Regions from separate parts of the Tuberibacillus sp. Marseille-P3662 genome, predicted to be linked through region 2. Evidence: riboswitches for the same ligand, from Rfam matches in the RefSeq annotation. Region 2 holds a riboswitch; each other region holds the start of a gene.

Region 1 (11,069 bases), on a different contig from region 2:
GTGGAAGCGATGATCAGTGCGGCCAAGCGTCATGACGTATTGCTCATGGAAGCCATGAAGACGACGCTTCTCCCTAACTTCCAAAGTATTAGGGACCATTTACATAAGATTGGAACCGTGCGCCGTTATTTCGCAAGTTTTTGTAAGTATTCATCCCGTTATGACGCTTATAAGCAAGGTGAGGTCTTGAATGCCTTTAAACCCGAACTGTCCAATGGCTCATTAATGGATCTAGGTGTCTATTGTCTCTACCCTATGGTCGTGTTATTTGGAGAGCCCAATCATGTTCAGGCGACAGGTGTGACCCTTGAATCCGGCGTTGATGGTGAGGGGAGTGTGCTTGCTCATTATGATGACATGGATGCAGTCGTCATGCATTCCAAAATCACAACGTCCCATTTGCCGGCAGAAATTCAAGGTGAAAACGGCAGTATCATCATTGATAAAATATCTGAGCCTGGAGACGTGACCATACAGTATCATGATGGCACTCAAGAATCTATTAAACAACCGGACGATCAGCCGTCGATGTATTATGAAATGAAGGCGTTTATTGATCTCATCAAAATGGGTAAACGGGAATCAACTATCAACTCATATGACCATTCCAAGATGACTGCTCGTGTTCTGGAGCGTGCTCGGCAGCAAATCGGTCTGGTTTATCCTGCTGATCAATAAGGCACGCTTATGCAGCTGCTTGCATTACTGCTCGTCATTGCGTCATCAATCATTCATGCGACTTGGAACTGATTGCAGAAACAATCAGATGGCGGCATGGATTGGCATGATGTTCGGCATATTTATATTAAAAGAACAACAACAATCCCGCATGACGATGGTTTACAGTATCGTGTTGGTGATCGGTATTATTTTTATCGGCATATCTCGCTGATAAAATAATAAAAACCATTGACAATTATTTTGGCTCCCTGCTATACTGTAGTTAACTAATTTTGTTCGGTATGATGGAAAGAATGAATAGCTTCTGAAGTGTTTCGTCTTGAAAAATGATTATTTGAGCAAGAATTGGTAATACAATGTGGTTGGAAGCCACGCAGGAGGAAATTATGGTACAAGGTACAGTAAAATGGTTTAACGCAGACAAAGGTTTCGGTTTCATCGAGGTTGAAGGTCAAGATGATGTTTTCGTACACTTCTCAGCTATTCAAGAAGAAGGCTTCAAAACATTAGAAGAAAACCAAAAGGTTTCTTTTGAAATCGTTGAAGGCAACCGTGGACCACAAGCAGCTAACGTTGAAAAGCAATAAATTGACTTAGCAAAAAAGCACCCAATTGGGTGCTTTTTTTTATGATATTAGATTTGATTCGGACCATGAGAAGCATACTCGTTATCCAGACCTTACTGACCCTATGATTGGGGGTCAGTTTTTTTCTTTCTAGAGAATTGGAAACATTCAAATTCACCCCAACTGACTCTCTTGTCAAAATGTTAACTTGTATTATAGAATGGTTAACAATTAAACATTTTAACATAAGAAAGGAAGATCGATGTGCGATTAAGGGCGATCATTTACACGGCTTTATTCACAGCATTTATGGCAGCTTTAGGAGTGATACCAGGGATCCCCCTCCCATTTATTCCTGTTCCGATCACTTTGCAGACCCTTGGCGTAATGCTGGCAGGAAATGTGTTAGGCGCTCGAAAAGGTTTTATGAGTTTGTTTCTATTTGTCATTTTAGTTGCGATCGGTGTCCCCATTTTGTCTGGATTCCGCGGTGGCATGGGTGTTTTGCTAGGCTACAGTGGCGGCTATGTGTTAAGTTATCCCATCGCTGCTTTTGTCATTGGAGGCCTCAGTCATATATGTGGGGCTAAGAAAATTTGGAAAATGATAATGGCCAATGTGGTCGGCGGCATATTCGTGATCTATATTTGTGGGATTTCGTATGCGGTCGTTATGACCCAGACAGAAGCCATTCCTTTTATGTTGAGTAATCTAGCTTTTCTTCCAGGTGATCTTGTAAAAGTGATGCTATCATCATGGCTTGCCATGAGGTTATACCGGATAACATCTTCTATCAATTATGATATTAAAGAGCGCAAACAAGCTGGATGAGGTGATACCATGAATGTTCTAGAACCGTTGCGTAACCATGCATATCAGCAACCGGATCATAAAGCTATCGTGACAGAGCGGACGACATACAGCTATCAATCTCTCTACCATCGCTTGTTACATATTAAAAAGATGTTAGAGTCGTTTCAGATAGGTGTTGGACGCGTTGGGGTGCTAACACGGGATCATGAAACGATGATTGAAATGTCACTGGGGACAATTCTATCAGGGAAAGTCATCGCCCCATTGGATCGTAAATGGACGAATGACCAGTTGCTAGGTATTTTAAAGAAAATCCAATTAGATCTCCTTATTATTGACCAGGCCTTCTATCAACCGTGGATGGAGGATGAAGTTAAGCGTATTGTATATAGGGACGAACTGTTAATGACTAAGTATAACGAAGGTGACGGTATTTCAGATGTATCCCCTCAAAGTCCGTTCTATTTAAGTTTTACCAGTGGGACGACTGGACTTCCGAAGCCATTTATCAGAGATCATGAATCATGGGTGAATAGTTTAATAAGAGGTCAGTCTGTTTTCCGCTTATCCCGATTGGATCGGGTTGGTATTCCGGGTCCCTTAGAGCATTCTTTAAACTTTTTTGCGTTAATTCAGACCGTAACAGTGGGTGGGACGGCTTATATCAGACAAGGATTGTCTCCCAGTGGATGGTTACATTGGTGTCAAGAAGATCAATTGACGGATCTGTACGTTGTGCCAACCATGCTGACCATGTTGTTATCGGGTGTTCAATTTGAACCCGTAACATCGGCTCCCGACTCCCTTAAATCGGTGATTGTCTCCGGGGATCAATTAAAGCCGGCTGATCGAGAGCAATTTAGAGCGTGGTTACCGTCGACTCGTCTATATGAATTTTATGGCGCATCCGAATTGAGTTTTGTTGCTTACCGTTCACCAGAGCATGCTCATAAGGCCCCTGATTCTGTGGGTGTCCCATTTTCAGGTGTCTCTTTATTCATTAGCAATCAGCAACATCAGCGTTGTCTTGATGGAGAAGTCGGCCGGGTTTATGTGAAAAGCGATATGATGTTTTCAGGGTATCTTGATAGCCCAGAGAAAAATCGGGATCATTTTCTCGGCAACTATTTTACAACCGGTGATTTAGGCTATATGGAAGATGGTTATTTATACATTGTCGGCAGAGAAAGAAATATGTTTATCACGGGTGGATGGAATGTCTACCCGGAGTCCGTTGAGACGGTCATTCGGCGTTATCCAGGTATTGATAATTTGGCGGTGGTCGGTTTATCACACCATCTTTGGGGAAGGATTCCTATCCTTGTGATTGAACAAGCATTGGCCGATTCGATTAACATGAAGCACTTACGACAATATTGCCGAGATCATTTGCCAATACATGAGGTTCCAAGAAGGATTGAAGTCATACCAACCTTACCTTTGACGAATAGCGGCAAATTAGCCCGGCGTCAATTAATAGACATGTTAGAAGAGAGGGATGGTTTTAAAATATGAATCGTCCGGTCATTGTCCAAGCATTAAGAACCCCGATTGGTCGAGCAAATGGAAGGCTTAAATCGATTGCTCCAGAAACATTAGCAGCCAAAGTACTGAAAGCTTTAATCAACAAGGCGAAGGTGGTTCCTGAAGCCATTGATGATGTTATATTAGGCAATGTCGTTGGACCTGGCGGGAATATGGCGAGGTTAGCTTCATTAACAGCGGGTTTTCCCTATAAGGTTCCAGGTGTAACCATTGATCGTCAATGTGGTTCGGGTCTGGAAGCAATCGTCTATGCCATGCGCTGTATTCAAGCAGGGGCGGGTGATTTGTATGTGGCTGGTGGTGTGGAAAGTGTTAGTCAAGCACCATGGAAAATGGCTCGGCCACAATCGATTCATCAAGTCCAACCACCGCAATTTTATGTACGGGCGCCATTTGCGCCTGCTCAAATCGGGGATCCTGATATGGGACAAGCGGCGGAAAATGTCGCTCAACATTATAACATCACACGAGAAGACCAGGATGCTTACGCTATGAATAGTCACGAGAAAGCCACTCATTCTATCAAAACGGGTCGTTTTAATAACGAGATGATAGCCGTTAGTACGCATGACCATAATGATTTAATGGTCGATGAATGTCCGCGGAGCGGATCATTATATCGCTTATTTCGTCGACTCCCACCCCTTTTTGCGGACAATGGACAACAGGGGACGGTCACTGCGGGGAATGCTTGTCCAATGAATGATGGGGCAAGTGCGGTCTTAATGATGTCAGAAGCAAAGGCCAAGGCGTTTGGCTTACAGCCTATGGCCGAAGTCGTGGATGCTGTTTCTATTGGTGTGGATCCTAACTTACCGGGAATGGGACCCGTTCCAGCAGTCACCGAATTGCTTAATAGACATCAACTGACCATTGAAGCTATTGATAGATTTGAGTTGAATGAAGCTTTTGCGTCACAAGTATTGGCCTCCCTTAGGTTATTACATATACCCGAATATAAGGTGAATAGAGGCGGCGGTGCGATTGCATTAGGGCATCCGTATGGCGCGAGCGGTGGGGTGATTATGACGCGCCTCGTTCATGAATTAATCATGGAAGATCAGCAATATGGTGTGGCGACAATGGGCATTGGCGGCGGTATCGGAACCGCCGTGTTGGTCAAACGGGTTCAAACGCAGGACCCATCTATTCATTGACGATGTTAGCCATCAGGTGCTAATATTATAAAAACTGAAAAAGTCACCACTAGGGGAGCTGTCAAAAGCTGAGAGATTTTATTCGACCCTTTGGACCTGAACTAGGTAATACTAGCGTGGGGAAGTGGCGTGGTATTACGAATGATGGTCATTGTATTAAAACTTTGTCCCTTAAGCCACCCACTTTGCTGGGTGGCTTTTTTTATTTGGGAGGAGATGGATGATGGAAGACAGACAAATAGAGGACCATAGGACGTCCAAGAGTGAAAGTCATGTAACAATCGGCTTGGAGGAGCAGTTTCCACCGGTAAAAGGGTTGCTTTATGGCCTGCAGCATGTGTTTGTGTCTAACGTTTGGCTTGATCCGGTTTTTGTTGCCGCTATGATTGGGTTACCGTTTGCGCTGTCAGCAAATATGATTAACGCGATTTTTATCGCGGCGGGGTTAGTGACGCTTGTTCAAGCAACAAGATGGGTCCGGCTTCCGGTCGTCCAGGGTCCGTCGGCAGCCTTTGATGCGCTCATGATTTCGTCTGGAAAAACGCATACCTTACCTGCAGCGGGAGGCGGCGTCATCGTCAGTGCTGCGATTGTTTTTCTACTTGCTGTGACGGGTATTCTCGCAAAAATGAAGGCGTTTTTTACACCGGTGATTTCAGGGACTGTCATTTTTATTGTCGGCATCGGCCTTTCCGAATTCACCTTGAATTTATTTTTAGGAGGGGCACCAGGAACCAAGAACTTTTTAAATGGTGACGTGCTTGCGATGTCAATCACAACCGCCTTGCTGGTCATCATCTTGTCGGTTTTTGGAACAGGCATGTGGCGTTCGTTTTCATTTCTCATTGCCTTGGTCATCGGTGATATTATAGGTTTTGTCCTTGGAGCACTGTCGTTTTCGGACATTGCGACGAGAGGGTGGTTTGGATGGCCGCATTTCATGCCGTATGGTGCCTTGCATTTTGATTTGTTAACATTTATGACCTTCTTTATTGCTTACATAGTTGCGGTTATTGAAGCAATGGGTGTTTATCAAGCGGCAGCAGACATGGTTGGGGTTAAGCTCGATCAGCAACGACTCCGCAGCGGGTTTGCAGGCGAATCGGCCGGGTCAATGCTGTCAACGTTATTTGGTGGATTTCCGACAACAGGATATGGACAAAACGTCGGTTTAATGCGATTAACAGGTGTCGGTTCGCGGCATGCCGTCAAAGTTGCCGGGATCATTTTTCTTATACTGGGATTTGTTCCGAAGGCAGGGGCTGTTTTGGCCATAACGCCAGATGCCGTCGTTGGTGGTATGTTCTTGCCGGCTGCTGCATCGCTTATTTTCACAGGTATCAATATATTGAATCGTATGGCAAAAACAGAGGCCAATTTTGTGATCGCGGGCCTATCTATTCTACTGGCGATTGCGCTTCCGGATGATTTTAGCTCAGTAGATAACTGGGCCGGGCGCTTGCTCGGCAATACCATTCTTGTTGGGGCTCTAACAGCGATGTTGCTGCAACTGGTACTGGTCAACATTCCAAATGGGTTAAAATCCCTCAGAAAGGAAGGACACGTTTGATGCAGACGGAATCTATAGAGGTTACATCGACAATCTATGATTTTATTAAATCATCAAAGGATGATGACACAACTTTTAACGACATGGCCTTGTCATTATTCGCTTATCAGTTCAAGCATAATGCTCCGTATAAAAAGTATTGTCAGAAACGAAGAAAGACGCCATTAACTGTCAAGGATTGGCGTGATATTCCAGCGATACCGCTCCAAGCCTTTAAAGCATTGGCGTTGTCTTGTGAGCCGCCAACGGAAGCTGAGGCTATATTTATGACAAGTGGAACGACGAATAAGAATCAACGCGGAAAAAATCATCATCCGACTTTGGATGTTTGGGATGCTTCGATGACGACAGGGTTTAAACAGTTTGTATTGCCTGATCGCGACCGGATGACGATCTATACCCTTTCTCCGGGTGCTGATGTGAATCCCCATTCTTCATTAGCAAGGTATCTAACGATGGTCGTCAAGACATTCGGTGATGAGCATAGCCAATGTTTCTTTCAAGGGGAAGCCCTTGATATGTCGGGACTAACTGAGGCACTTAGAGTAAGTGAAGACAGACAAAAGCCTGTGCTGTTAATGGGCGCATCATTTGCTTATGTTCATGTCCTTGATTATTGTGCTGAAAAAAACATCAATTTTGAACTCCCAGATGGGAGCCGTCTATTTGATACCGGGGGTTTTAAAGGTCAATCACGTGAGGTTGATCAGGAAACATTATATGCATCTTTTCAAGATACATTTGGCGTAAGTCAGGCTGATTGCATCAATATGTACGGGATGACAGAGATCAGTTCACAGTTGTACGATCAATGTTTTGTCAACGAACAAGGTCCGCCTCGGGAGAAAGTCAGTCCCGCTTGGGTACGAACACAAGTATTACATCCAGACACGTTGGAACCAGTAGAGATGGGAGAAGTGGGTGTCTTGGCTCATTATGATTTAGCCAATTGGAACAGCTGTCTCGCCGTATTAACCGAAGATCTTGGCTATCAAACTGAAGAAGGTCTTGTTTTACTCGGACGGGCGAAAGGGTCTGAAGCGCGTGGTTGTTCTTTAACTGTGGATGCATTAATGGAGGCTCATCAATCATGAGCGGTCGACATGATCATTTAGATGCTTTCTATATCCCGGAAAACATTGATCTCGATTCATTTACAGAACGCGTATTTTCATCTGAGGATCGTACCTTGACGCTGCGATTGCCGAAGTTATCAGCCGGAGACATAACGGACATTGCTCGGATTGTTAAACATCATCGCGAATGGTTGCTTACGAATGTTGACGTGATGGAGATCGTCGATGTCGTGGATCAGGCGGTGCAAAAGTGGCTTGACCCAGAGTACCATTGGCGGCGCCTCGCCGAACGGTGGCTCCCGGAGATCACTGGATATGATAAGGAAATCATCCGTCTTGAATTAAAACGTTTCATGCGAACATTCCGGAAGAAGGCGTTAGCCCGTTTTTTGCATAATGAATTCGATAATCCTTCAGTGCTGGATGGGTTTCGACCGAGCAAATCAGGCGGATTCACTAAGGCATATGGGCCCGATGTCGTCTTTAACGTATTCTCAGGCAATATCCCTGGTTTGCCGATATGGAGTCTAGTCATGGGGCTGTTATTAAAATCGGGTATCATTGGAAAAACGTCATCGGCTGAACCATTGATGCCGGTTCTTTTTGCTCGGTCTATAGAAGAGGTCAGCCCAGAATTAGGATCTTGTCTAGCGATTTTGCCGTGGAAAGGTGGGACAGCCGAGCTTGAAGATGCGGCGATTGCGGAAGCAGAAGCTATTGTTGCCTACGGATCGAATGAATCACTTGAAGCCATAAAAAAACGGGTACCGGCAACCCAACGGTTTATTGGGTATGGGCATAAAATCAGTTTTGCGATGATTGGGCAAGAGGCGCTCACCCCGGATCGCTTTGATGACACGGTCCAACGTCTTGCTGAGGATGTTTCCATCTATGATCAACAGGGGTGTCTATCACCTCATGCGGTATTTGTTGAAGCCGGCGGTTCGGTGGCACCGCAGGCTTTTGCACAAATGTTGGCAACGGCGCTACAGCGATATGACGATAAACGGCCAAGGGGAACGATTTCGCACGCTGAGGCTATAGCGATCCGTAGTGAACGCAGTCGGTTTGAGTTTACAGAAAGCGATGTGTATACCAGTTCTGATAACACCCATTGGACGGTGATTGTTCATCACGAGCCCGGATTTGCTGCTTCACCGCTCAATCGTACGATCCATGTATTTGGTTGTCAGCACTTATCTGAAGCCATGTCTTATATTCAACCTTTTAAGTCTTATTTACAGTCTGTTGGTGTCGCCGTCGCACCTCAACGGCTATTCCCCTTAGCTGAGCAGTTAGGACAGGTGGGGGTCACACGAGTTACCGCTGTTGGTAACATGTCTCGAACCACGCCTGGGTGGCATCATGATGGCGGTATGAATTTACTTGATTTGGTTCGCTGGGTCGATATTGAATATAGTGCAGAACACCAAGCGGAAGATTATGATCTAGACGCTGAATAAAAGGGGTGATCCACAGTGGATTTTAAAGGGAAAGTCATTCTTGTCACTGGAGCCAGCCGCGGGATAGGAGCGGCGATTGCTAAAGCTTTTGGCGAGGAAGGGGCCTTTGTTGTTGTCAATTATTTAAAAAGTGAATCCGCCGCTCATCAGGTCGTGACTGACATTTACAACAGCGGCGGGGATGCCGCTCTCATGCAAGCGGATGTGACGGACGCATCAGCCGTTCAACAAATGGTTGCCGATATCGTCGAGTCTTTTGGTGGCCTTGATGTTGTGGTCAATAACGCGCTTCCCAACTATATATTTAATCCAAAGACGCGGAAAACGGCTTGGGAAATGGAGTGGTCGGATTATCAGGAACAGCTTGACGGCAGCTTAGGCAGTACCTTTAACGTGTGCCAAGCTGTAATTCCTTACATGAAACAACAAAATGGCGGACGGATCATTAATATGGTAACTAATCTTATTGATCGTCCTCTCGTGCCTTACCATGATTACACGACCGCTAAGGCAGGCCTTCTAGGCTATAGTCGGAATCTCGCTGCTGACCTGGGTCGTTTTGGGATCACGGTCAATTGTGTGGCGCCGGGCCTAACTTACCCGACGGACGCCAGCCGGGAGACGAAGGAAGACACCCGGGAAGCGATCTCTAATATGACACCCTTGGGCAGACTGGCGACACCAAAGGATATCACAGGGGGCGTGCTATTTTTCGCTTCGGACTGGGCTGATTTCATCACCGGTCAATGTCTTTCTATTGACGGTGGACTCGTGATGAGTTAGATGAATAAAGAAAAAGGGGTACCATAAGAGGTACCTCTTTTATGTTAATCTAATCTTTTTCGAGTGATTGGGTCTTTCCATGATTATCTTTGGTCGAAAATGGAGGCATTATTGTTTTCGGCGCTGAGTTCCGCTAAATTGTCATAGGGATCGCCTGTAGTTGTTCCTGCGAACAAATGGAGAGACTTGCAAATAGGGAATGATCATAGGGGGTCATTTTAGAGTTTGGCTATTGCCTGCTGCTTGATCTTTCAGTATGATTCTAAGTGGCATAGTTTTATCAAGAAATGAAGGGAGGCATCAATATTGACTCAATCGCATGAAGATTTCGATACATTTAGTACCTTTCAAAGAAGGGGAAAAGTAAAAACGATTATTTTCGCCACTATTGTTATTATGGTTTTGGTGATCGCTGTTGCCGGCTTAGTTCTTATGAACTTTACCCCGCAACCCGAGTCGATTCAGGTTTTGAAAGAACAGTCTTTAGGAGGGGCGGCATTAGGTTCAAGTGCAATGATTTGAGGTCGTTAATCAAGTGGAAAAAACGGGGGCTCCCTTAAGTATGATAAATACTTTTAGGAACCCCATTTTGACGGGATAAATCAACCTTCAGGTTAACGATTAGGTTCGATGACCCAGCGTCCTGATTGTCTATCTGTTGTAAAAGCCTGATGAATGTGCTCCAAAGGCAGCGTTCCGGCAACTAATGAAGACGGGTCAAACTGCTTTTTTTCTGCCAATTGTCTTAACATTGAGATGTCTTCAGGCAAGGATCCAAAACTACCGATGACTTTAATACCCCGCTGAACGGTTTTGAGGATCGGGAGGGGAACTGACTCGTCAGACAGCCCCACGAGTGTAATAGTACCTCCGGGTTTGATCACATCCAATGCCAAGGTCATGGAAGCGGACGTTCCCACCGTATCGATAATCACATCAACGCCACTCGAGCCAGACCAACGCCGAATCTGCCTTGCGGTTGCCCTGTGTTGCTTATTTAGTGCGACCGCCATCTCAGCTCCGTAATTTTGGGCTGTCTCGACACCCGATGATCGGCGGGTGACCGCTCCGAGTCTTTTGGGAGCAAAGATACTAGCCAGCTGAAGGGTGGCTAACCCTAGTCCCCCGGTACCAATAACAAGAACTGTATCATCCGCTGTCATTTCTGTTAGGCGTATGGCGTGATAAGGTGTCGCAAAGGCGTCAGGCAATAGGGCTAATGCTAGTGCCGATAATTGATGACTTCCACGAATTAATTGCTGAGCAGGAACCACCATCTGTTCAGCAAATCCACCTTGACGATGGTATCCGATACAGGTTTGTCGCAAACAAAGGTTATACTGCTGATTTTGACAGGCTGAACAAGTTCCACAGGGAATAAAGGGATGGACGAGTACGGAATCGTGCACTTGCCA
Region 2 (11,069 bases):
TCGTAATCGACTCAGATTTAACGTTTCACTGACGATCCCCTCACCTGGAAAAGCCGCATCGCCATGTATCACAACAGCGACGGATTTCCCAGAGTCTTGTTGCGGATAGCCGGCTTCATCTGTATCTTCTTGGGCTGCTCTTGTATAGCCTTCAACAACAGGATTAACAAATTCCAAGTGACTTGGGTTATTAGCGAGTGTTAAACGAATCCGTGCATCGTCGTTTTCTTCAATGGATCGATCGGCTCCAAGGTGATATTTAACGTCACCTGTCCAGCCGTAATTAATTCCTGTTGATCCCTCAGAAGGAACCAATTCCTTATTCGGTGAATGGTGAAATTCCGAAAAAATCTTTTCATAGGGTTTTTCAAGGATGTGGGCAAGCACATTTAGACGACCTCGGTGGGCCATGCCAATTAATAGATCCCCTACTCCATCTTTGACACCCTCACGAAAGATTTCATCTAACATGGGAACTAAAACATCAACACCTTCTATGGAGAAACGCTTTTGACCAACAAATGTACGTTGCAAGAAATCCTCAAATCCTTCAACTTCGGCCAAGCGCTTGAGAAGAGCCACTCGTTCATCATTGGTCAATGCACTTTTGATCGTACCGGACTCAACAATTCGATTCAGCCACTCCCGTTCTTCGCCGTCTGGAATATGACCAAATTGGAAAGAGAGGGTCTTGGTATAAATCTCACGCAATTCATTAATGACGTCTAAGCCATTTTCAAGATAATTGGGAGCTTCTTCCCATATGACTTTAGCTGGTATCGCTTGCAAGTCCTCTTCTGTTAATTCATAGGTATCGAGATTCAACAGTTGCTTGTCAGTCTGACTGCCAGCGGTATCCATACCTAACGGGTTAATTTGTGCATTCAAGTGTCCATAGGCGCGTATATTATCAGCCAATTTAACTGCAGCGACCACTTTATTTAAATCTGTTTGTTGATCGCCCGATGTTGCAGGTTGTTCCGTACCGGTGCTCAGAGTTGCAGGCGGTGGTCCCCAATTTGTAAATAATTCTCTCAATTCTGCTTCAACAGAATCTGGATCATTTTTGTACTGTTCATACTGATCAGCAACATAGCCCAGATTGGGACCGTAAAATTCTTCCCATGGTTTCTTTCCGCTAAAATTTCCGGTTGACATTGTCATACCCCTTACCATACATTTTAATCACTTAAAAGAATATTCCTTTGTGCTAAAACTTTCAAGACCATCAGATGATTTTTTTCGCCACAGACCGAATTTTTCACATTAACTCGATCCCACTCATATTATCATCCTCTTTTAGCCCTTTGGTCAAGTTAATCACTAAAGATAGTTCAATAAATTTTTGACCACTATGCTCCTGAATTCCTCATTTTCATTCCATATATATTAAAACACACTGTTAATGCTTGATTCAAAAAAGATGATACCCTAACCCTGAATTTTTTATAATAACCTCTTAATTCTTTGACAATATTTATTTAGACCGCATAAAATAAAGTTGAGCTTATGCAAAATTATTTTAATAAGTTAATAAGATAAGCCGCACGAAACATATGATGTATGACATAATATAGAGATAGTGATCCTTCCGATAGTCAATTAAAACTGTATTGAAAATGAGGAGGAAATCGTATCATGACGGTATTTAATGATTTAAACCCTGTTATGCAAGCCTTGATTGCGACCTTATTTACTTGGGGATTAACCGCCTTGGGAGCCGCAACTGTCTTTTTCACAAAACGTTCCAACCAAATGTTTTTAGATAGCATGTTGGCTTTCGCGGGTGGTGTAATGATTGCAGCAAGTTATTGGTCATTACTAGCACCCGCCATCGAAATGACTGAAACCCAAGGTTCTATACCCGCTTGGATTCCTGCTAGCATAGGATTTTTATCAGGCGGTATTTTCCTAATTTTAGTCGATCAAGTCTTACCATTCATTGATCAGGATAAATATTTGAAGGATATCAAAGACAGGCATGCAAAGCACCGGACAACATTGCTGGCTTTTTCCATCACCTTGCATAATATTCCTGAGGGGTTAGCCGTCGGTGTTGCTTTTGGTGCTCTAGCCACTAACCTCTCATCTTCTACATTAGCCGGTGCAATCGCTCTTGCTTTAGGGATAGGGATCCAAAATTTCCCTGAAGGTTTAGCTGTGTCCATGCCATTAAAGCGAGACGGCCTTTCCAATATGAAAAGTTTTATGTACGGTCAATTCTCCGGAATGGTCGAACCGATTGCTGCTGTTATTGGTGCCTACGCTGTCATTGTCATTGAGCCGCTGCTCCCCTATGCTTTAAGCTTCGCTGCAGGCGCTATGATCTTTGTGGTTGTTAAAGAAATGATTCCAGCTTCACAGGAAAAAGGACATGTCCAACTGTCTGCCATCAGTCTTATGATTGGCTTTGCGGTAATGATGGCCTTGGATGTTGGGCTAGGGTAAAAAAAAGGATCCCGAAGTTTCGGGATCCTTTTTCGAATCAAATTTAAAGTTTTATATATCTTGATTTTTCGGTTTTCTCACTAAACACATAATACCTGCAATTAAAAACAGAATACCTATAGGAATCCCTAGAAACATTGATATTAGCGTGCTTAAGACAGCACCGATAATGAATAACGTACCAGCCAATTTCGGCTTCTTATTCCCCTTGATAAAAATGATTGCGAGAATGCCTGAAATCATCCCTATAACTGCGGCAATTGTCGCAAATAACCCGTAGTTAGCGATCCCAGCAGTCATTTGATCAGCAGAAATAGACGATTGCATTTGCGATTGCTGATTGATTTGATTGGCAAAATCATTGATCATGTCTTGTTGCCCTTTTAGCCAAAAGAAAGCAAGACCCAAAATAAGCAGTAGTACACTTAAGATGGTGCCAATCACTCCTAAGGCTATTTCACCCGTTCTTTTCATCAATAACTCCCCTTTAAGTATGTCATTGTTTCAATCACGATATAACAATAATAAAAACGTAAAAAGTCGACAAGAAGTTTCATAAATATAGTATGTTTGACAATAAAAGGACCAGCGTAAGGACAATTAAACACTACTATCACATTATGGACACCTATTATCATTTATACCTATTTCCAATTTGCGAACGCTAACAATTGTATTATAATAGAAAAAAATCAATCTTCATAAAGGAGGCATTTAATGCAATTCCCAAAATTATCAGCATCCTGTCAATGGTTTTGGCATGAACACAATAAGACCAAGCAGCTATTGTTAATGTTTTCTAGTCGATCAACTGAGAAAACAATCAATGAAGTGTCCAATAACCGTACCAAACAAAGTAGTGATGATAATGGAGGCTACACACCTAAGCAATTAACGGGATTAATCTTAGGTCCCTTACTTTTCGTTCTCATCCTATTATTCTTTCACCCTGATGATTTATCCCCTGGAGGACGAGGCATTTTAGCTGGGACGATTTGGATGGCTGTCTGGTGGATTACAGAAGCGATTCCAATTCCAGCAACCTCTTTGTTGCCCATTGCGATATTTCCATTAGTTGGGGGCCTAAAGGTTGAAACGGTAACAGCACCTTACGGAAATGATACTGTGTTTCTTTTCATGGGTGGTTTTATGATTGCTCTAGCCATGCAAAAATGGTATTTACATAAGCGAATTGCTCTGGCTATCATCTCCGCCATTGGAACAAGTACCGATCGGATCATTCTCGGTTTTATGGTTGCCACAGGATTTCTCTCCATGTGGATATCAAATACAGCGACATCCATGATGATGATGCCGATTGGCTTAGCTATTATTTATCAATTGTCTGATTCGCTTAAGGAACAAGGTGAGGACACATCACAGGGCAATTTCAAATTCGGTAAGGCCTTAATGCTGGGAATCGCCTATTCGGCATCCGTCGGTGGTATTGGAACCATTATCGGTACCCCTCCGAATGCTGCCCTTGTTGGGGCGGCCGAAAATCTTTACAACGTCGAAATTGCCTTTGCGCAATGGATGCTGTTCGGTGTGCCGATCGCTGTTATTATGATTGCTTTAATTTGGGTTTATCTTGTCAAATTTGCTTTCCATATGAGCACAAAAGAAATGCCTGGCGGGAAAAGGGTCATTCATGAGGAACAAGATAAGCTGGGCACAATAAAATACGAAGAAAAAATTGTATTAACAATTTTTGCACTTACAGCACTTGCTTGGATTGCCCGGTCACTCTTCCTTGACGATTATATCCCGAATATCAATGATGCTACCATTGCCATGATTGGAGCTATTATTCTCTTCATCATACCAGCTTCCAGTAGTAAAGGATATATTCTAGACTGGGAAACGGCGGTTAAATTACCATGGGGGATTTTACTCTTATTTGGCGGCGGTTTTGCGATCGCTAAAGGGTTTCAATCTTCCGGTTTAGCTCAGTGGATTGGCGAACAATTGACCGTCCTCAATGGAGCTAATCTCCTATTAGTGATCTTCGTCACTGTGTTACTTGTGATTTTCCTGACCGAAATCACTTCCAATACGGCAACAGCCAACATGATGTTCCCTATTATGGGAGCTTTAGCTATGGCTCTTGGCGTTCATCCCTACGCCCTGATGATCGCTGCAGCTGTCGCCGCATCGTGTGCTTTTATGTTACCCGTCGCCACACCACCGAATGCCGTTGTTTTCGGCTCAGGTTATTTAAAAATCCCGGACATGGCTAAAGCAGGGGTCGTCCTTAACATCATCAGCATCGTACTTGTCACAATTTTTATTTATTATCTACTCCCAACAATGTGGGGAATTGACCTTCACCACATTCCGAATAAGTTTCAATAAGGATTTAAAACACCCGTCTCTCAGACGGGTGTTAATGTTTATCCATGGCTAGTATAATAATAGTTATGTATTGCAATTTGAACGAATTCTGTGGACAATAGTCTTTAAAATGTTCTATTAATTCAATCAAACATAAAATCAACTAATGATCAAAGGAGACAATGACATGGGAAATGCAACAGTCGGTTTTTTAGGACCTGAAAATACATTTACAGAAATGGCGGCAAGAGAACTTTTTGAACACAGCAGACGCCAACCTTTTTCAACAATTTCCGATTGCATGGATGCTGTGGCGCATGGTGACATTGATTATGGTGTGGTACCGCTTGAGAACACCATTGAGGGTTCAGTGAACCTGACTTTGGACTATCTCATCCATCAAACACCTTTATCTATTGTGACTGAGATTACGATTCCCATCCAACAACACTTTGTCACATATGATCATTCGAGGAAACTAGAAAACATCCAGGCGGTCTATTCACACCCTCAGGCGATCGCCCAATGTCATCACTTTTTAAAGGAATATGTGCCCAATGCTAAGATTCATTATATGGATTCAACAGCATCGGCCGCTGAATTTGTTCAGCAACATCCTGAGGAAAACTTCGCGGCTATTTGTAACGAATTAGCAGCCCAAACATTAGACCTCTATATTGCTGAAAAAAATGTCCATGATTACAAGAACAATCATACGCGATTTGTCACTTTAAGCCATTCGGGCGCCATTGACGCTACAGAACAACATGATGTTGATTATAAGACAACTTTCTTAGTCACCTTGCCGTCTGATTATCCTGGTGCCCTGCATCAAGTATTATCGGCCTTTTCGTGGCGGAGATTAAATCTATCTAAAATTGAATCACGCCCCATGAAAACCGGTCTCGGTCGTTATTGCTTCATTATCGATGTGATGCAAGGGATGGATGAAACGATGATTCCAGGTGTTAAAGCAGAAATTGAAGCCCTTGGCTGTAGTGTGGAAATTTTGGGGAGCTACCCTTGTTTTACTATTAATACACCAAAAGTCAAGTAACTATATTCAAATGAAACAAAGGATGCTCTGACATTCAGAGGCATCCTCTTCTTGTACGCTATGCTTGATTCTCCAAGACCCTAATAAATTCACGCATGTATTCTGGTAGATCTGGCGGACGGCGACTGGACACAAGATTTCCATCAACGACGACAGGCTCATCCAACCAAGTGGCACCGGCATTTTCCATATCATCTTTAATCCCAGGTGTACTGGTCACTTGTTTGCCATCTAATATCTTGGCTGAGATTAAAACCCAACCAGCGTGGCAAATTTGGCCGATTGTTTTTTGCTGTTCATTCATTTTTCGAACAATCGACAATACATCCTTATCACGTCTTAATTTGTCCGGCGACCAACCGCCCGGAACTAGCATCGCATCATAATTATTTGGGTCGATATCCTTAAAAGCAAAGCCGGAATCGACCGGCACACCATATTTACCTGTATACCCCTCACTAGCGCTTTCACCAGCAATATGAACTGTCGCGCCTTCTTCTCTTAAACGTAATACTGGATACCATAGTTCTAAATCCTCAAAATCCTTACTGGCAATTTGAACGACTTTCTTACCTTCCAGACGCATACAAATGCCTCCTTTTTTATCTATTTTCAATGATAAAAACGAGGATTGCAAACATCGTGCGGGTTCTGACTTTGAGTGAAACACCTTTTATCTGTACGCTTAATCAAACGTTTGTTTAACATTTCTCTCTTTAAGCTGGAAGCCCTCGCAAAAGGGATAAAGGGGGGCTTTAATAATGGGGGATAATTCTAATCAATACTATTCCAAGGTGTTAATTCTCTTGCCCAGGTTTATAGGCATAAGAACCTTGATCATTATTACTGGGGTCCTCTGAGTCCACGTCAAGTGTGCCCTGCTGGTTGACAGCAGCAAGTGTGATTTCATCAAGCACATTCATGGAATAACCTTGTGCGATTAACTGTTGCTCCAGCCATTCTCGATTTTTATCCAAGTATTTAAGATTATGATCAATAATTTGTCCATCTAAAATAATTGGGATAGGAATAAATGTGGGTGACGGACTTAATTGAATGTCTTTGGGCTGTAAGGGACGTGCCCTTGCCTTGGGGATAACGCTAAATTCTCCAACATCTTCAAGGGTGGCCATTTCAACATCCGCGACATTCTCATACCCTTTGATTCTCAACTGAGAAATCAACTCCGGTGTCGTCATCCGAATTTTTTTCAATCCTTTTTTATCAATATCACCATTTCGAATGAGAACGGTGGGACTGTCATTGAGCTTCCAACGCAGTTTATTATTTAGAACTAGATAGGTGAATCCAAAGTAACCTAATGTAAGGACTAATGCCCATACTGAGGCTTTCCACAGTGTTTTTGTAACAATGGGTTCACTAATAACTGTACCAAGAATGAGGACAAATAATAAATCAAAACTCGTCATTTGTGAAACGGCTTTTTTACCTGTAAACCTTAGAAGGACTAAACCAACGATAAATACAATGACTGGGGTTATCACTAAATCAAACAAAGTTCCCATGAACGTTCACCTCATCAATATTTTGCATCAAACCTTTCAATTTATGCTTAAAATGAAACACCCCTATCGTTTCCACAACAAGGGGTGTGATGTTTTGTCTTTTATGTTTTTAATTTTGCTTATATTGGGGTTCTTGACTTTGAACATATTGGAGCCGTGCATTTAGATTATCTAAGATGGTTTGCTGTTGTTGAGAAAGGTTTTGAAACATTTGTTTCGCATTTTGATCCTGAGTTTCTAAAGAAAAACTTTTTAAATTGGCTAATGTACTCTCACAGCTAGCAATTGTTTGTTCAATCTTTGTTCCGACCGTCATAATAAACCTCCTTTCGCCCCATAATATGGGCGTCATCAACGTTTTATATTCTTCAAGTTATTACCAAATGACTTTCCGAGTCCACGGTCAGGCCATGCTAATGAGCGGTTAACAAGGAAACGGGGCGATACTAAGATCAGTCCCGACATGACGATGGCGCATAAAATAAACGTCAAAATCATCGTCGTCCCGTTTATGACGAAAGAGTACCAAACGGCCGACATATTTTCAGGTGCATATTGATCAAAAAAGTAAACACCAGCAATAAAGTGGCAAAAATAACGTGCGAAGCTTCCAAGAAAAATAGCCAATAAAACCATAATGACAGCCGGGCGTTTTTTGTCTTCAGCGATTTGTTGTTGGACTTTATATACAAATAGACCAGCAACACCTACTAAAGGAAAGGCAATCAAGTACTCAATGAACGCTTGAACGATGTAAAGGATGGTGGCATCACCCAAGACGACTTGTAAAACGCCCCACAAAAGTCCAGAAAGCATTCCTGTTCTAAAGCCCCAACGCAATGCGACAACAAAAACGGGGATCATGGAGAATGATATTGATATACCCGCGGTCAATTGAATGGACGGAAGAAGGTCCAGCACCATAGCCATGGATGCTAAAATCGCCGCTTCAATCATCGCGTGAAGACGCATATTTTTCATAAAAAAACCTCCTATGTTGAGTTAGACAACGCACCCATAGGAGACCACAGAGACAGGAACTCGGACATACCTGTCTTCATCACATCCCTCCGCTAGCATTAACTAACAGGTTCGAAGGGTCAGAACGGTAAACCGTTCACTCTCAGCAAAACTGCTCCCCTAGTGATGCGTTTATTCAGTTATCTTTTTTATAACATGGTAAACGTTAACATTCAAGATTTTTATCCACTGCAATCTATTTTCCGCTGCGTTGCCACATCAGCATCATCATTAACATGGCAATCTGTGCTATATTCCACAACATCAATATCACACCCACGGCCAATATAAACATTGTCGCCGCGCACAATTTTGGCAACGGTGTTCTCTAGAATGATATAATGTCCTTCAATCAAATCAGCTTTTAAGGCACGTTCTGTTAGAAACAGATCTAATAGTTTACTAATAAATGACCAGCGTTGTCGCTTACGAATTTGAATCGATTCTCCTAGTATTTTATCCGCTTTAGCATCATGGTCCAGACGAACATCAATGGTATTAGCATTAAGCACACCACCCACGGTGAAGGCACCTTGGGCATTGAAGAGATCTGCCGTACAGTCCCCGCCAATTGTGACGAACCCACTGATATCAAGTGTTTTTCCCGTGAGATCCTTACCCACGCGCATCGCTCCACTACTTTCGAGCTGGTCAGTAATAACATGACCTGAAATATGGCTACTGCCACTGCTATCAATCGTGACCGCCGTCACATCACCATGAACATGCGATGACCCACTCAAATCAAAAGAATGAGTATGGATATCCCCTTTCACATGACTCGAACCCGAAGCATCAAATGTTCTACATTCAATATCCCCCGTAACTTTTCCCGACCCGCTGATGTCAACCGAGTCATAAAGACCACCGGCAACACTCCCACTACCGGAAATGTCTAGGTCCCTTAATTTTTCTCGTTCCATTTTATTCGCCCCTAAACTATCCTTTTCACTTAGAATAAATGAAAATGAAAATAAATAAAACGCTCTGTAGATGTATCAGCATTCAGTCTTAAGTCGGACCACAAAGGCATTTAATTTCTTGCAGATTGTCGGCTTGGGTGCCGTAGGCCTAGACAAACAACGAGCACACTCACAGCCAGACAAACCATTGCCACATAATGGAGGTGGGTAATATCTAAATGAGTATTAAATAACAGTCCGAGCAACGTAGATGATAAAATTGAACCCAAGTAACGACTTGTTTGGAACAATCCTGAGGCCGTTCCCGTTTCTTCAGCATTCACTTGCTCATAGAGTGCTGTCTGCATTGAGATATTATTGAAACCATTACTAATTCCAAGAATAACCATGATGATGATCAACCACCATAGCGGTGAAGCTTGATTCAATGTCAAGATCAAACCCGTTCCAACTAAAATCGTTACCGCTCCTGCTAATAATGACGGCTTGGAACCGCGAAGATCAATCCACCGGCCAGCAAGCGGGGCCACAATCACGCCACAACCAGCCATCGCCAACATGATGATCCCCGCTCTCCCACTGCTATAATTTCGAACCTGTTGCAAAAAGGTAGGTAAGCCAAAAAAGTAACAATAAAAAATAAGATTGATACTCATGAACTGAACATAGATCAATGTCACATTCACGTTCTTCTTCAATGCATCCAAATCAATAAAAGGCTCATGCCGGCGTTTTTCATAAAGATAGAAACTGCTTCCGGCAATGATCAGAATAAATAAGGTCCACCAGCGAATATCTGTCTTTAAAGAAAATAGAAACAGAATAAAGCTAATCATACTGACACTAAACAAAACGATGCCGCCGAAATCAATGCGGCCGAGTTCAATTTTTCCCATTCCCTTATTAGGTAAAACAAAAATAGCCATCAAAAACGAGACAATAATGAACGGAAAGTTAACTAAAAAAATCGCTGGCCAATCCCATGATTCAATTAAAAAGCCACCGATTGAAGGGCCGAAAGCAGCGGACGTTGATGAAAATACCGCGAGTGCTGCCAATGCTTTCCCTTGCCCCTCTGTAATACTTGTTCTGACCATAGACATACCACTTGGAAATAACGTTGAACTGCCAATAGCTTGGAGCACGCGAAACACGATTAACCAACCAAAACTGGGAGAAAACGGCGCAAGAAGCGATGCCAGAGCAACGACAACAAGTCCTGCCAAAAATAAACGTTTCGGACCGAACATATCACTGAGTTTGCCTGTAACAGGCTGGGCAGCCGCACTTGCTAAGTAAAAGGCAGAAATTAACCAAGACGCATCAGCAAATGACAACTGGAATTCACTTTGAAGCCGCGTTAACGCCACAGCGATCATAGATGAGTTCAAAGGATTAAGCAGCGTACCAAGGCCAATGGTCAAGACTAGAACCCATGACTTTGGTCTTTTAATTAATTCGGACATAGAATGACTTCATCACCTTACATCAATAACTGATTAAATCAATCATACGAAAATTTTGAACGTGATAAAATCTTTCTGCTCAATCACCAACTATTGTCGTATGTTTACCCACCCCTTATAAATTCAATAGATGTCGTATCACTCTTAATAACGATTTCGGATATGTATTTTTTTTAATAAAAATGTTATTATAAAATAAGAAGCTCAAGGAGGCTTACGTCAACTTAGCGCTTCTTAACTAGTCCAAACAAGCACTTTTTGATGTTGGCGATGAGTATAAAAGCGAATGATATCT
Region 3 (11,069 bases), on a different contig from region 2:
TCTTTTAACTTCTCTCAAGATTGGTTTTTAATTGTCGGTGCTATTTTGATTGTGCTTGTGACTCGTTGTATCGCTGTCTATCTAAGCTTAAGCTTTGTGAAGGTGCCGCTTAAATGGAAGCATGTTGTGAATTGGGGCGGTTTGCGAGGAAGTCTTTCTGTCGCTTTGGCGCTCAGTTTGCCGGCTGATTTTATCATGAAAGATGAAATTATTATTTTAACCTTTAGTGTTGTCGTTTTTTCCTTAGTTGTTCAAACCTTAACATTGGATCCGCTGATTAAATGGCTCCGTGTCGTAAAGCCGTCACAGGGGGTCGAAGATTATGATAATGCGATTGCTCATATTCATCGGATTGATAAAGCCAAGGAAAAATTAGAGGAGATGCGGGCGGCTTCATTCGTCGCAGGCGATGTCTATAATGATCTCAAAGAGCAATACCAAAACGAACTGGATGCCTACCATGAAGAACTGAGTCGACTGTATGACGCTTACCCCGAGATTGAGGCCGAGCAAATACATGACGCCCGCAGGCAACTATATTATGAAGAGCATGATGCTGTTAATGAATTGATTAATAGAGACATCATTAATAATAAAATTGGTGATAAACATAAACGGACCATCATTGAAAAAGTAGAAGAAATCGATTCAAAGGATGAATAGTGAACACAGTGCTCCTTGCTTTAATCAGGGAGCACTTTCTTTGCGAAATTTAACATAAGGATTAAAGTTAAAAATAACAAAATTCAACAGTCACCGTTTAGAGAGGGTTGTTTCGTTATTTCTCAGGAAATATTTTGCCATGTCGAGTCGAATGATGACTATTGAGTCTGTAAGAATCTATCTTTGTTTAAGGGATGTTTATAGGGGGTTGAAGTATATCTGATTCATTGACGAGTGAAACTAATAGCAAATAGTGGCTTTGCGTGATGAGGTGTTAATAAGATGGAACCGATTATTAACAAAGGTGCTGTCCAGTTTGTTGATCGATATTATCAAAGGTTTCATCAACTGCAAGCAGATATGCTTGATTACTGGATCGATCATACGCTGTTTCATTGGGATTTCTGGATTTCAGTCATATTGACGATTTTTCCTTGGATTGTTTGGTTCTGGGTATGTGATAAACAGAATTTCGGACGAATTTTATTTGCCGGATGTTTGGTCATCATAATCGCTTCCTATATGGACTTTCTGGGAACGGCATTGGGTCTATGGTACTATGCAGGTAAAGCCTTACCGACCATTCCTGCTTATGTTCCTTGGGATATTTCTTTGATCCCAATATTCGTTATGTTGCTTCTACAATTCAAACCCCATCTCAATCCTTGGCTAAAAGGTGTGTTTTTTGGCGTTGTAAGTGGTGTGGTAGCTGAGGTAATTTTTAAGTTGCTTGGCTTTTATGTATCCAAGGGTTGGCACATGTGGTACTCGGTTCCGATTTATGTTTTAATCTATTTAATAGCTCACTGGATGGCTGAAAAGTGCCGATTTGGTCCCATTGGTAAGAAGAAGCGGGACGAATGATGATGATTCATAAACCTTGACTTAACCGCAAAGACTAATTTGCAACAAGGAAAGGAGGTTAAGGTTTTGGCACACAAAAAGCATCCCGAACGCAAGGGCCATCAACCTGAACCGCTTAGTGGTTCAAAAAAAGTCAAGAATCATAACCATTCGCGTAACAACCATGGTGAAGGCAGTTAAATCATCCAATTAAAGCGAGTCCAACAAAGGGACTCGCTTTCTTAGCTATCATCTTATACACTGGAGATTACCTAAGGTTCTGAACGGTTTGAAGACGATGGGGTGTCTTCGCCTTGGTCAGGTGACTTTCTTCCTGACAAAAACCATCCGCCAACCGCAATTACGATTAGAACACCCCAGAAGGTTAGTTTCCAAGCTGTACTGTGTACGAAATGTTCATTTAATACGCCGATGCTCGGATGTGCGAGTGTAATAACAGCTAGTTTGACACCGACCCATGCAACGATCATGTAAGCGGTTGTTTCTAGACCGGGACGTTTGTCAAGAAGTCTCACAAACCAATTCGCTGCGAACTTAATTAAAATAAGTCCTGCTACTGTTGCAGCCACGATAATTGCAAATTGTCCACCATCCATACCACCAAACCGTGGCAGTGGAGTTGGTGGCAATGTGACAGCAAGGGCGACAGCTGCCAGAATGGAGTCAATAGCAAAAGCAATGTCCGCTATGCCAATTTTGGCTACTGTTGTCCAAAAACCGGCTCCTTTTTTATTTTCATTATCTTCTTCGTGTTCTTTTTCTGAACTAAAGAAGTTACCATAAACATGTTTGCCGCCTAAGTAAATAAGATATGCTGCACCGATGGCCTGAACTTGCCAAATATCTGTCAAAAATGATATAAGAAAAATGGAGATGAATCGGAAAACAAACGCCATGTAGATGCCATAGTCAATGGCGTGTTTTTTTTGTTTGTCCGGTAAGTGTTTTGCTATGATCGCTAGAACGAGGGCATTGTCAGCTGATAGGATCCCCTCTAAACCGATTAATATTAACAAAGTCCAACCATATTCAAGCCAAATTGAGTCCATATCGATACTCCCTTCATCAGACGTAGTTTGTACATAAAAAAATACCTTTACCCAATTTTGGGCAAAGGCATTCAACACCAAATTAGACCTTTACCCAAATATAGGCAAAGGTCTTGCTAACAACTCAAACAGTTGCCAATGACGGCCGGGGTTTGATCCCGTAATGACGACCGTTATTGTTAAGCTACTCCCCTTTGACAACAAAAGGTTATTCAGTTCTGATAAGCTGATTATAGCATAAGGGAATAACGATGAACTGTCAACTTAAACGATTTTAAAGGGCGTAGGGATTGTGGCATCACACTTGGACAAATATCAAGAGGAACACATAGTGACATCATGGACGCACCATATTTGCCAAAATTAAGAGTAAAGGATGGCAAGTTTGGTTTAAATATTAAATCAAGGCTTGAAAATATGAATGGTCTGAAAAAGATGTTGTGAACGCCTTCAATACATGGTATTATGAAAACAAATAAATCGACTTTAATAAAACTCTGCTAGGGGTGCCTTCGGGCTGAGACGGAATCATCCGAACCCTTGGAACCTGATCTGGTTTGTGCCAGCGAAGGAAAGTAGGGGTTGACGGATGATCATACTTACGTTTGTCAAACCACTTTCCTGTTGGAGAGTGGTTTTTTGTATGAATTTTATTAAGGGTTGAGGTCGCTCACTTTTTATGGGATTTCGCTCATTTTTCGTAAAAATCGCTCAATTTCGGAAAGAAACGCTCACTTTTGGTGATAGAACGCTCATTTCTTCCGATAACCGCTCATTTTTCGGAGAAACCCGCTCATTTATGTTTCTAAGACATCATTCTTATTTTGAAGGGAGGGGGAGATGATGCCAGCCTTTCATGTCATATCAAATGGACAACAATCGTTGTCACAGTTTCTAAAGGTTTTAACATCGATTGAACCTTGGATTGATGCTGTCCACATTCGTGAAAAGCAGCGCACTGCATTAGAGATCAGGCAATGGGTCGAGGCAATGCTTGAAAATAAATGTCCCACTGACAAGATCATTTTAAATACTGGAGCTACAATGAACCACTTATCTGACATTGGCGGTATCCACTTGCCCGAAGATGACTCCCCGAAAAAATGGAAAGCATCTTATCCCCATTTACACGTTGGTTGCTCCAGTCATTCCAGTGATTCAGCTGCTCAAAAAGCGGAAGCAGGTGCTGATTATCTCTTGTTCGGTCATGTTTTTTCAACGGCTAGCAAACGAGGGCTCATGCCACAAGGCATTGAAACGTTAAAACAAGTGTGCCAAGCCGTCGATATCCCAGTACTCGCGATTGGTGGGATTCAGGCTGACAACGTGGCAAAGGTCATGGACGCTGGAGCGCATGGTGTCGCGGTGATGAACGGGATCATGCAATCGGAGGAGCCGGAGCGTGAAGCGGAGGCGATTCGGATGCAATTGGAGGTGCAAGGACATTATGGTTAAAAAATACGATGTCTTGATTGTTGGCGGAGGTGTCATCGGTTGTGCGGCGGCATTTTATTCAGCCAAAGCCGGCCAGCGGGTGCTTTTAGTGGAAAAGGACAAGATTGGATCGAGGACATCACAAGCAGCTGCCGGCATGCTTGGTGTGCAAACCGAACTTGATGGCCCATCGCCGCTGTATGACTTGGCGAAACGCAGCCGTTCTATGTTTTCTGAACTTAGTGAGGAATTACGTCAATTAACGGGGATTGATATTGTTTATCGGCAGTCAGGTGCGATGCGGCCGGCATTCTCAGAACAGGATATGGCACGTATGGAGACAATAGCCGATTGGCAGCGGCGTCAAGGGGAGACCGCCCAATGTCTGACACGATCCGAAGTGTTAGCGACTGAACCGGCTCTCTCAGACACGATTTCCGGTGCTCTTTATTTTCCTTATGAAGGTCAGGTCGAGCCGACTGATTTAACACAAGCTTTGGCACGAGCAGCGGTGCACTATGGTGCGAAATTGGAAGAACATAATGATGTTTTGGAAGTGATGGAAGAAAGTGAGAAGGTGACAGGGGTACGAACGTTAAAAGGGGATTATGCTGCTGATCATGTCATTGTCACTGCAGGGGTATGGAGTGGGAAGACAGACCTGACGCATGCTGATATTGACCTATTTCCAATTAAGGGTGAAGCCCTATCTGTACGCGTGGCTGAGCCCATGTTGTCTCGGACGATTTTTTCCGAATCATGTTACATCACACCCAAACAAGGGGATAAAGTCTATATTGGTGCTACAGAAAAACCTTATGACTATGACACGGATGTCACTGTGGACGGTGTTTACCAATTATTATCTTCTGCTAGAGCCTTGCTGCCAGCACTCAGCCAAGCTAAGATTGACCAGATCTGGGCCGGGCTCAGGCCGACAACCCGAGACAGGCGACCCTATATTGGTCAGGCACCTCATACCGAAAATTTATGGTATGGTTTTGGGCACCATCGCAATGGGATTCTACTAAGCCCTGTGACTGGCTGGCTGCTCGCACAACTGGTCCAGGGCCGGCAACCGGACATTGATTTAACACCATTTTCTCATTCCCAATATTCAAGCAAGGAGGTTTTGAAGTAATGGCTGTTGTTATTAATGGCCAAGATGTGTCATTACCAGAAGACGTTCACACAATCAATGATTTGCTAGGATTTTATCAATTGCAAGAAAAAATGGCGGTCGTTGAACACAATCAAACGATTATGAAAAAAAATAACTATGAAAAAAGTTACATTCAAGACGGTGATAAAATTGAAATTGTTCATTTTGTAGGAGGCGGATGATCATGTTAACAATCGGTCGATATCAATTTCAATCACGGTTACTCTTGGGAACTGGGAAGTATGATGACTTACAGGTACAAACCGAAGCGGTCCAGGCTTCGGAAACGGAAGTGCTGACGTTTGCCGTGCGGCGGATGAACATTTTTGAACCTGATCAACCCAATTTTTTAGAGGAAATCAATGTTCATCAATACACGTTATTACCGAATACAGCTGGAGCAACAACAGCGGAAGAAGCGGTCAGGACCGCGAAACTCGCGAAAGCTTCTGGACTATGTGATATGATTAAGGTCGAAGTGATCGGTGATCAAAAGACTCTATTACCAGATCCACTTGAAACGTACAAGGCCTGTGAAACGCTTCTATCTGAAGGATTTACCGTGCTCCCGTATATTTCTGATGATGTGATTTTGGCTAAGCGCCTGCAAGCATTAGGGGTTCATGCGGTGATGCCAGGTGCATCACCGATTGGGAGCGGTCGAGGGATCTTGAATCCCTTGCATCTACAATATTTGACCGAGTCTTTAGATGTTCCTGTCATTGTAGATGCCGGCATTGGTGCGCCATCAGATGCTGCGCAAGCGATGGAACTCGGCGCTGACGGCATTTTATTGAATACCGCTGTCTCAGGTGCAGGTGATCCGGTATCCATGGCGCGGGCGATGAAATTAGCTGTTGAGGCCGGTCGCCTAAGCTATGAAGCAGGCCGAATTCCGATGAAAACGCAAGCGACGCCAAGCAGTCCAAAAGAGGGAATGAGTCCGATTGATGAATGAACGCTATTCGCGGCAAACGTTGTTCTCTCCCATTGGAGACAGCGGCCAACAGAAATTAAACACGTCTAAAGTATTGATTGTCGGTGCGGGTGCTTTGGGAACAGCGGCGGCCGAAATGTTAGTGCGCGCGGGTATCGGCCATCTGGTGATCGTTGACCGCGATTATGTCGAGTGGAGCAATTTGCAACGCCAACAACTCTATACGGAGACCGATGCTGAAGCGGGCACGCCAAAGGCAACAGCGGCGGCCGAGCGGTTAAAGGCGGTAAACCATGAAGTCGACATTCAGCCCTATGTTTCCGATTTTTTTGATTATGTCAGGCAGCATTTTACGGCGGATGTCGATGTTATAATTGATGCAACTGACAATTTTGAAACGAGATTATTCATCAATGACTTAGCGCAAAGGCACTGCATTCCCTGGATATATGGCGGGGCGACGGCAAGTACAGGTATGACGTACACATTTGTTCCCGGGGTGACGCCATGCTTCTCCTGTCTGCTGCCGACGATGCCAACGGAGCAAGATACATGTGATACGGTCGGTGTGATTGCGCCAATTATTCAATGGGTGACTAGCCATCAAGTGACGGAAGCGATGAAGTTGTTGACAGGGAATCAAGCGTCGCTACGCGGCACATTAATATTTACCGATATTTGGGGGAACGAGCAGACGTCTATGAAGATGGATCAATTGAAAAAAGACGACTGCCCGTCATGTGGTCATGATCCGACGTATCCTTATCTTCAAACGTCATCAGGAACCAAAACAGCTGTGCTTTGTGGCCGCGATACGGTGCAAATCCGCCCGCTTGAAGGTGAACGCTTAGAACCGGAAGCCGTAAAACAGAAGCTAGAAGGGGTTGCCCAGAAGCTAGCGGCGAATGATTTGCTCATCCATGCCAGATTGGACGATAAGCGTCGTATCGTTGTGTTTCACGACGGTCGTGTCCTATTACATGGTATGCAAAGTGTCGAAGAGGCCCAATCAATCTATGACCGACACATACGAACAACATAAATGATCCTATTAAAAAAAGGGTGCCTTCTAGATTGCATCATACTGAGGGCACCTTTCTTTGTCTATTTTTCAGCTAATTGTTTCAGGTCTGCAATGATAGTGTCATAAGGGACGTTTTGATAGCCATTGTATTTCTTAATGATTTTGCCATCTCGATTCACTAAATAGAAGCTCGTTCCGTGCGTGAATTGGGAAGAACCCTCCGGTGGTTTGGAAACGGCTGATTTAAAATGCGTTTCGGAAAAGTTTTTGATGGTTTTAAAGTCATAGCCTGTTAGGAAATGCCAATTAGAAAAATCCGCATGATGGTCTTTGCCAAATTGTTTCATTTTTTTCGGTGTGTCGACTGACGGGTTGACACTGAATGACACGATATCGATATCTACACCGGCTTTGTCAATTTTTTGCTGAACTTGTCGTAAATTGGCGGTCATGGGCGGACAGACCATTTGGCAACTTGTGAAGATAAAGTTGGCCAGCCAGATATCCCCTTTTAAGTCCTTGCTTCCAAAAGCTTGACCATTCTGATCGGTAAATTCAAAATCACCGACCATCCAGTTCGCATCGGTCAAGTCAGTCACTTGATTGCTGTTTTTATTCGTATCGATTTGCTTGGCTGCTTGATCTTGTGTCGATTGTTCTGACTCAGATTTTTGCTCACCGCAGCCACTAAGCACCATGCCTATGATTAATAGGCCCATTAATAGTAGACGATATTTTGGCATAATGACGCTCCTTTTAATCATTCTTCTACAAACCATTGTAAATTTTATGATTCATAAAATCATTAACAATCTGTAACGAATTTATAACATTTACAAGATGGTTTCATAGAAAATGTTTCACGTGCATCACGACTTTTCGAGAAATTCTGTGCTAGAATGGTAAAAAACGAGAGGATTCCACAATCTTCTTCAGAGTTTATGTGAGTGTCGAATCATATAAGAGGGAGGTAGACAGGTGAAGCGCTTACCAACACGAGAACGATTACTTGAAATTATTAATATTTTACAACAGGAAACCGATGATGAAAATCAAGTTGGATTACAAGACATTGAGCAGAAACTCAAACACATATACGGTGATGGGGCGGCTGTAAAACGGGAAGTGCTGCGAGAGGATTTGTCGGCGATTGATGCGTACAATATGTCTGTTACAAGAAATCATGGCTCGCATGGTAAAAATTTATACAGTCATCAAGAACGATTATTTGAACTCTACGAACTTAGAATGCTGATGGATGCGGTCCTGTCAGCGCGATTTATGACGACAAAGGACGCCCAGCGTTTGATCGACAAAATTCGTCATCTTACAAGTGAACCACAACGTGAGAAATTACAGCATCATCTCTATGTGGATGAAACCGTCCGAAATGATAGCGACCTTATGAAGTACGATGTTAATAGTCTCCATATCGCGATGTCGGATAGTAAAAAAGTTGAATTTCAATATGGTCATTATAATAACGACATTGTGTTCACACTCCGCAGGGACGGCATGTTCTACCCGGTGAAACCCTATGCACTGACGTGGGATAACGGCTTTTATTATCTGATTGGCGAATTTGAACTTACCAATGAAATCCGGCACTACAGAGTCGACCGTATGCGCCACGTTCGTGTGAAAGACGAAACTTTTAAGCGGCCTGATTTTAATGTCTCCGAATATATGAAAACGGCTTTCAATATGTTTGCCGGTAAGGAAGCTGATATAGAGATACAATTTTCGTCCAATCTTTTAAACATCATGATTGATCGCTTTGGTCGAGATTCCAATTACGAAAAAGTCGATGAGGAGACGTTCGTGATTAAGACGAAAGCGGCTATCAGCGACGGACTTGTGCACTGGCTGTTGGCAAGGGGCGGTGAAGTGAAGGTTTTATCACCAGATGATTTAATTGACCGAATGAAGGAAGCGATCATGCAATTATATGAGGTTTATTATTAGTGCGTAAACTGACACACACATCCTGCGAGCCCTAAAAAAATTTCCGAAGCTTGAAGGAATTCTGCTTATCTTGTCGAATAACTATACATACAACTGATTACCCTTTATGACTCACAGTTGGTGAGTCTGATGTTTTATTCACCCATATTTTCAGCTGGCCGTTTTTTCGGTCAGCTTTCTTTTTATACTTAAAAAATACAACCGAATTGGATAGACTATAAATATATAATAAAAAGCGCTTATTTAATTATTGGGATTGCGAGGAGGTTGTCGGATGGGCGGTTTAATGGAGGCGCTACACAAGATATGTCTAAAACATCCGTTTGTGGAAAAGCGATTGCTTGCTAGAACGCACCGGGAAGGGCGTCAACTGGTTGAGTCTTATGTTTCCGATGGTTATCAAGCGGTTAATTTACACGTCTACACATTGGCTGATGTTATGGAGGAAATGGTGGCGGAAACACTATTCCATAATGATTGGAAGGTTGTGAATGAACATGAGGCAGTTTATCTTGTGTTCCAATGTCTACAGAAATGTGGGCATACAGGTGAGTTGACTTATTTTCATAGAGTTGAACCCACACTGGGTCTGGCCCGGTCGATCTATACTGCCATCTCAGATTTAAAACAGGCAAATGTCCATCTTAGTGAATGGCCAGAAAACGCATCCGTCCACCCGGATAAATGGCGAGACTTGCAAATCATTGATCGGTATTATCATCAAGCCCTAAAGAATACTAAAAAACTTGATCAGGGAGATCTTGTTGACTTGGCGTTGAAAAAGGGGCAACCCTTGCGTAGGAACGTGACCTATATCATCGCCCCTAATCACAAGTTTTCTAGACAGGAACAGGCATTATATGACCGGTGGATCCAGCCTGACGCTGTCGTTCTCCCCACATTCGTCGTTGTTGATCCCGAAACGCCAACCCATGTAGTCAATGAGAATCGATATGCTTACATGTATCACCCAGAACTCGCTATAAAAAGAGACACCGACCCCGATGTTCGTTTTTTCCATGCTTATGGTGAATCGAATGAACTCCGGCACATTTTGTCTGAGATTCGATCCCAGAAACACCCTTTAGATGATGTGACGATTGCGATAGCTGGAGGTGAGTCGTATACGCCATTACTCTATCAACTAACGTCTCAATATCAGATACCTGTCACATTTAACAGTGGGTATGCCATCCATAATACCAGACCGGGACGCTTACTTCACCAGTTACTCAACTGGATCGAGCAGGATTATAGTGATCAAATGTTATTGACGATGATTCGTTCTTCTGAATTTGATGTAAAGCACATGTCGCTGACCAAGCGAGCCTTAGCCAAGGGTGTGAAGCACGCGAACATAGGTTGGGGGAAAACGAGATATGTCAGATATGTTAATCAAGTTTTAAATGATGATTTATCGAAACGGGACAAATCGGTAATAGACAGTTTATGGACGATGATTCATGATTTACCGGAAACAGGCTCTCAGCAGACAGTGGATGTCAGCCATTTTAGCGAAGCATTGTCACAATGGCTTGAATTGTACGCTGCTATTAAGGATGCTGCCGATGGTGAAGCGCTGGAGGCATTGATGGAATCATTAGCAGTGCCCGCAAGCGGAGGTCGTGAATCGATTCAATTAGAGGATGCCATCCAGCTCATGCGTGACGTCACTTCAGGGTTGTCAGTTCAAGCCGCCGCATCACAACCAGGGCATTTACATGTCACCCGGGTGAGGGACGGCCTTTTTGACAACCGTGAGATCACCTATATTGTTGGCCTAGATCAAACAAGCGTCCCGGGGCAGGTGATGGAGAATCCGGTTTTACTGGATGCGGAGAGACAACGAATCAGTCAATATTTGCCGCTGTCAACAGATCATTTGAGCGAACGACATCAAGCCTCTGCTCAATATTTAGCCACTCGTATTGGGGAGTCGACACTTAGTTATTCGATGTTTGATATGAATGA

The links. Region 2 has a riboswitch for thiamine pyrophosphate ahead of thiT (energy-coupled thiamine transporter ThiT). Riboswitches for the same ligand answer to the same signal wherever they lie in the genome.
Region 1: it holds a riboswitch for thiamine pyrophosphate, as region 2 does, so the genes downstream of both, B9Y89_RS16425 (solute carrier family 23 protein) here and thiT (energy-coupled thiamine transporter ThiT) in region 2, are expected to answer to the same signal.
Region 3: it holds a riboswitch for thiamine pyrophosphate, as region 2 does, so the genes downstream of both, B9Y89_RS03650 (thiamine phosphate synthase) here and thiT (energy-coupled thiamine transporter ThiT) in region 2, are expected to answer to the same signal.

The regions. Positions count from the first base shown of each region.
Region 1 covers NZ_FXBS01000006.1:1,551,277-1,562,345, reverse strand. The annotation lists gene B9Y89_RS16450 (Gfo/Idh/MocA family protein) at 1-678, shown strand, start outside; gene B9Y89_RS19440 (hypothetical protein) at 767-892, shown strand; gene B9Y89_RS16445 (cold-shock protein) at 1,068-1,268, shown strand; gene B9Y89_RS16440 (biotin transporter BioY) at 1,512-2,078, shown strand; gene B9Y89_RS16435 (AMP-binding protein) at 2,088-3,575, shown strand; gene B9Y89_RS16430 (thiolase family protein) at 3,572-4,762, shown strand; TPP riboswitch at 4,804-4,902, shown strand; gene B9Y89_RS16425 (solute carrier family 23 protein) at 4,986-6,332, shown strand; gene B9Y89_RS16420 (LuxE/PaaK family acyltransferase) at 6,332-7,426, shown strand; gene B9Y89_RS16415 (acyl-CoA reductase) at 7,423-8,871, shown strand; gene B9Y89_RS16410 (3-oxoacyl-ACP reductase) at 8,887-9,654, shown strand; gene B9Y89_RS16405 (hypothetical protein) at 9,961-10,176, shown strand; gene B9Y89_RS16400 (zinc-dependent alcohol dehydrogenase) at 10,269-11,069, opposite strand, start outside.
Region 2 covers NZ_FXBS01000003.1:361,805-372,873, reverse strand. The annotation lists gene B9Y89_RS03445 (2-oxoglutarate dehydrogenase E1 component) at 1-1,158, opposite strand, end outside; gene B9Y89_RS03440 (ZIP family metal transporter) at 1,636-2,448, shown strand; gene B9Y89_RS03435 (DUF4064 domain-containing protein) at 2,500-2,922, opposite strand; gene B9Y89_RS03430 (SLC13 family permease) at 3,166-4,803, shown strand; gene pheA (prephenate dehydratase) at 4,970-5,839, shown strand; gene B9Y89_RS03420 (type 1 glutamine amidotransferase domain-containing protein) at 5,898-6,425, opposite strand; gene B9Y89_RS03415 (DUF421 domain-containing protein) at 6,637-7,365, opposite strand; gene B9Y89_RS03410 (DUF1657 domain-containing protein) at 7,475-7,681, opposite strand; gene thiT (energy-coupled thiamine transporter ThiT) at 7,717-8,346, opposite strand; TPP riboswitch at 8,414-8,517, opposite strand; gene B9Y89_RS03400 (polymer-forming cytoskeletal protein) at 8,568-9,308, opposite strand; gene B9Y89_RS03395 (MFS transporter) at 9,419-10,774, opposite strand.
Region 3 covers NZ_FXBS01000004.1:9,387-20,455, reverse strand. The annotation lists gene B9Y89_RS03670 (cation:proton antiporter) at 1-663, shown strand, start outside; gene B9Y89_RS03665 (CBO0543 family protein) at 946-1,527, shown strand; gene B9Y89_RS03660 (small acid-soluble spore protein P) at 1,537-1,707, shown strand; gene B9Y89_RS03655 (TerC family protein) at 1,779-2,576, opposite strand; TPP riboswitch at 3,069-3,167, shown strand; gene B9Y89_RS03650 (thiamine phosphate synthase) at 3,420-4,031, shown strand; gene thiO (glycine oxidase ThiO) at 4,024-5,151, shown strand; gene thiS (sulfur carrier protein ThiS) at 5,151-5,354, shown strand; gene B9Y89_RS03635 (thiazole synthase) at 5,357-6,130, shown strand; gene B9Y89_RS03630 (ThiF family adenylyltransferase) at 6,123-7,151, shown strand; gene B9Y89_RS03625 (SCO family protein) at 7,214-7,876, opposite strand; gene B9Y89_RS03620 (helix-turn-helix transcriptional regulator) at 8,112-9,098, shown strand; gene B9Y89_RS03615 (PD-(D/E)XK nuclease family protein) at 9,373-11,069, shown strand, end outside.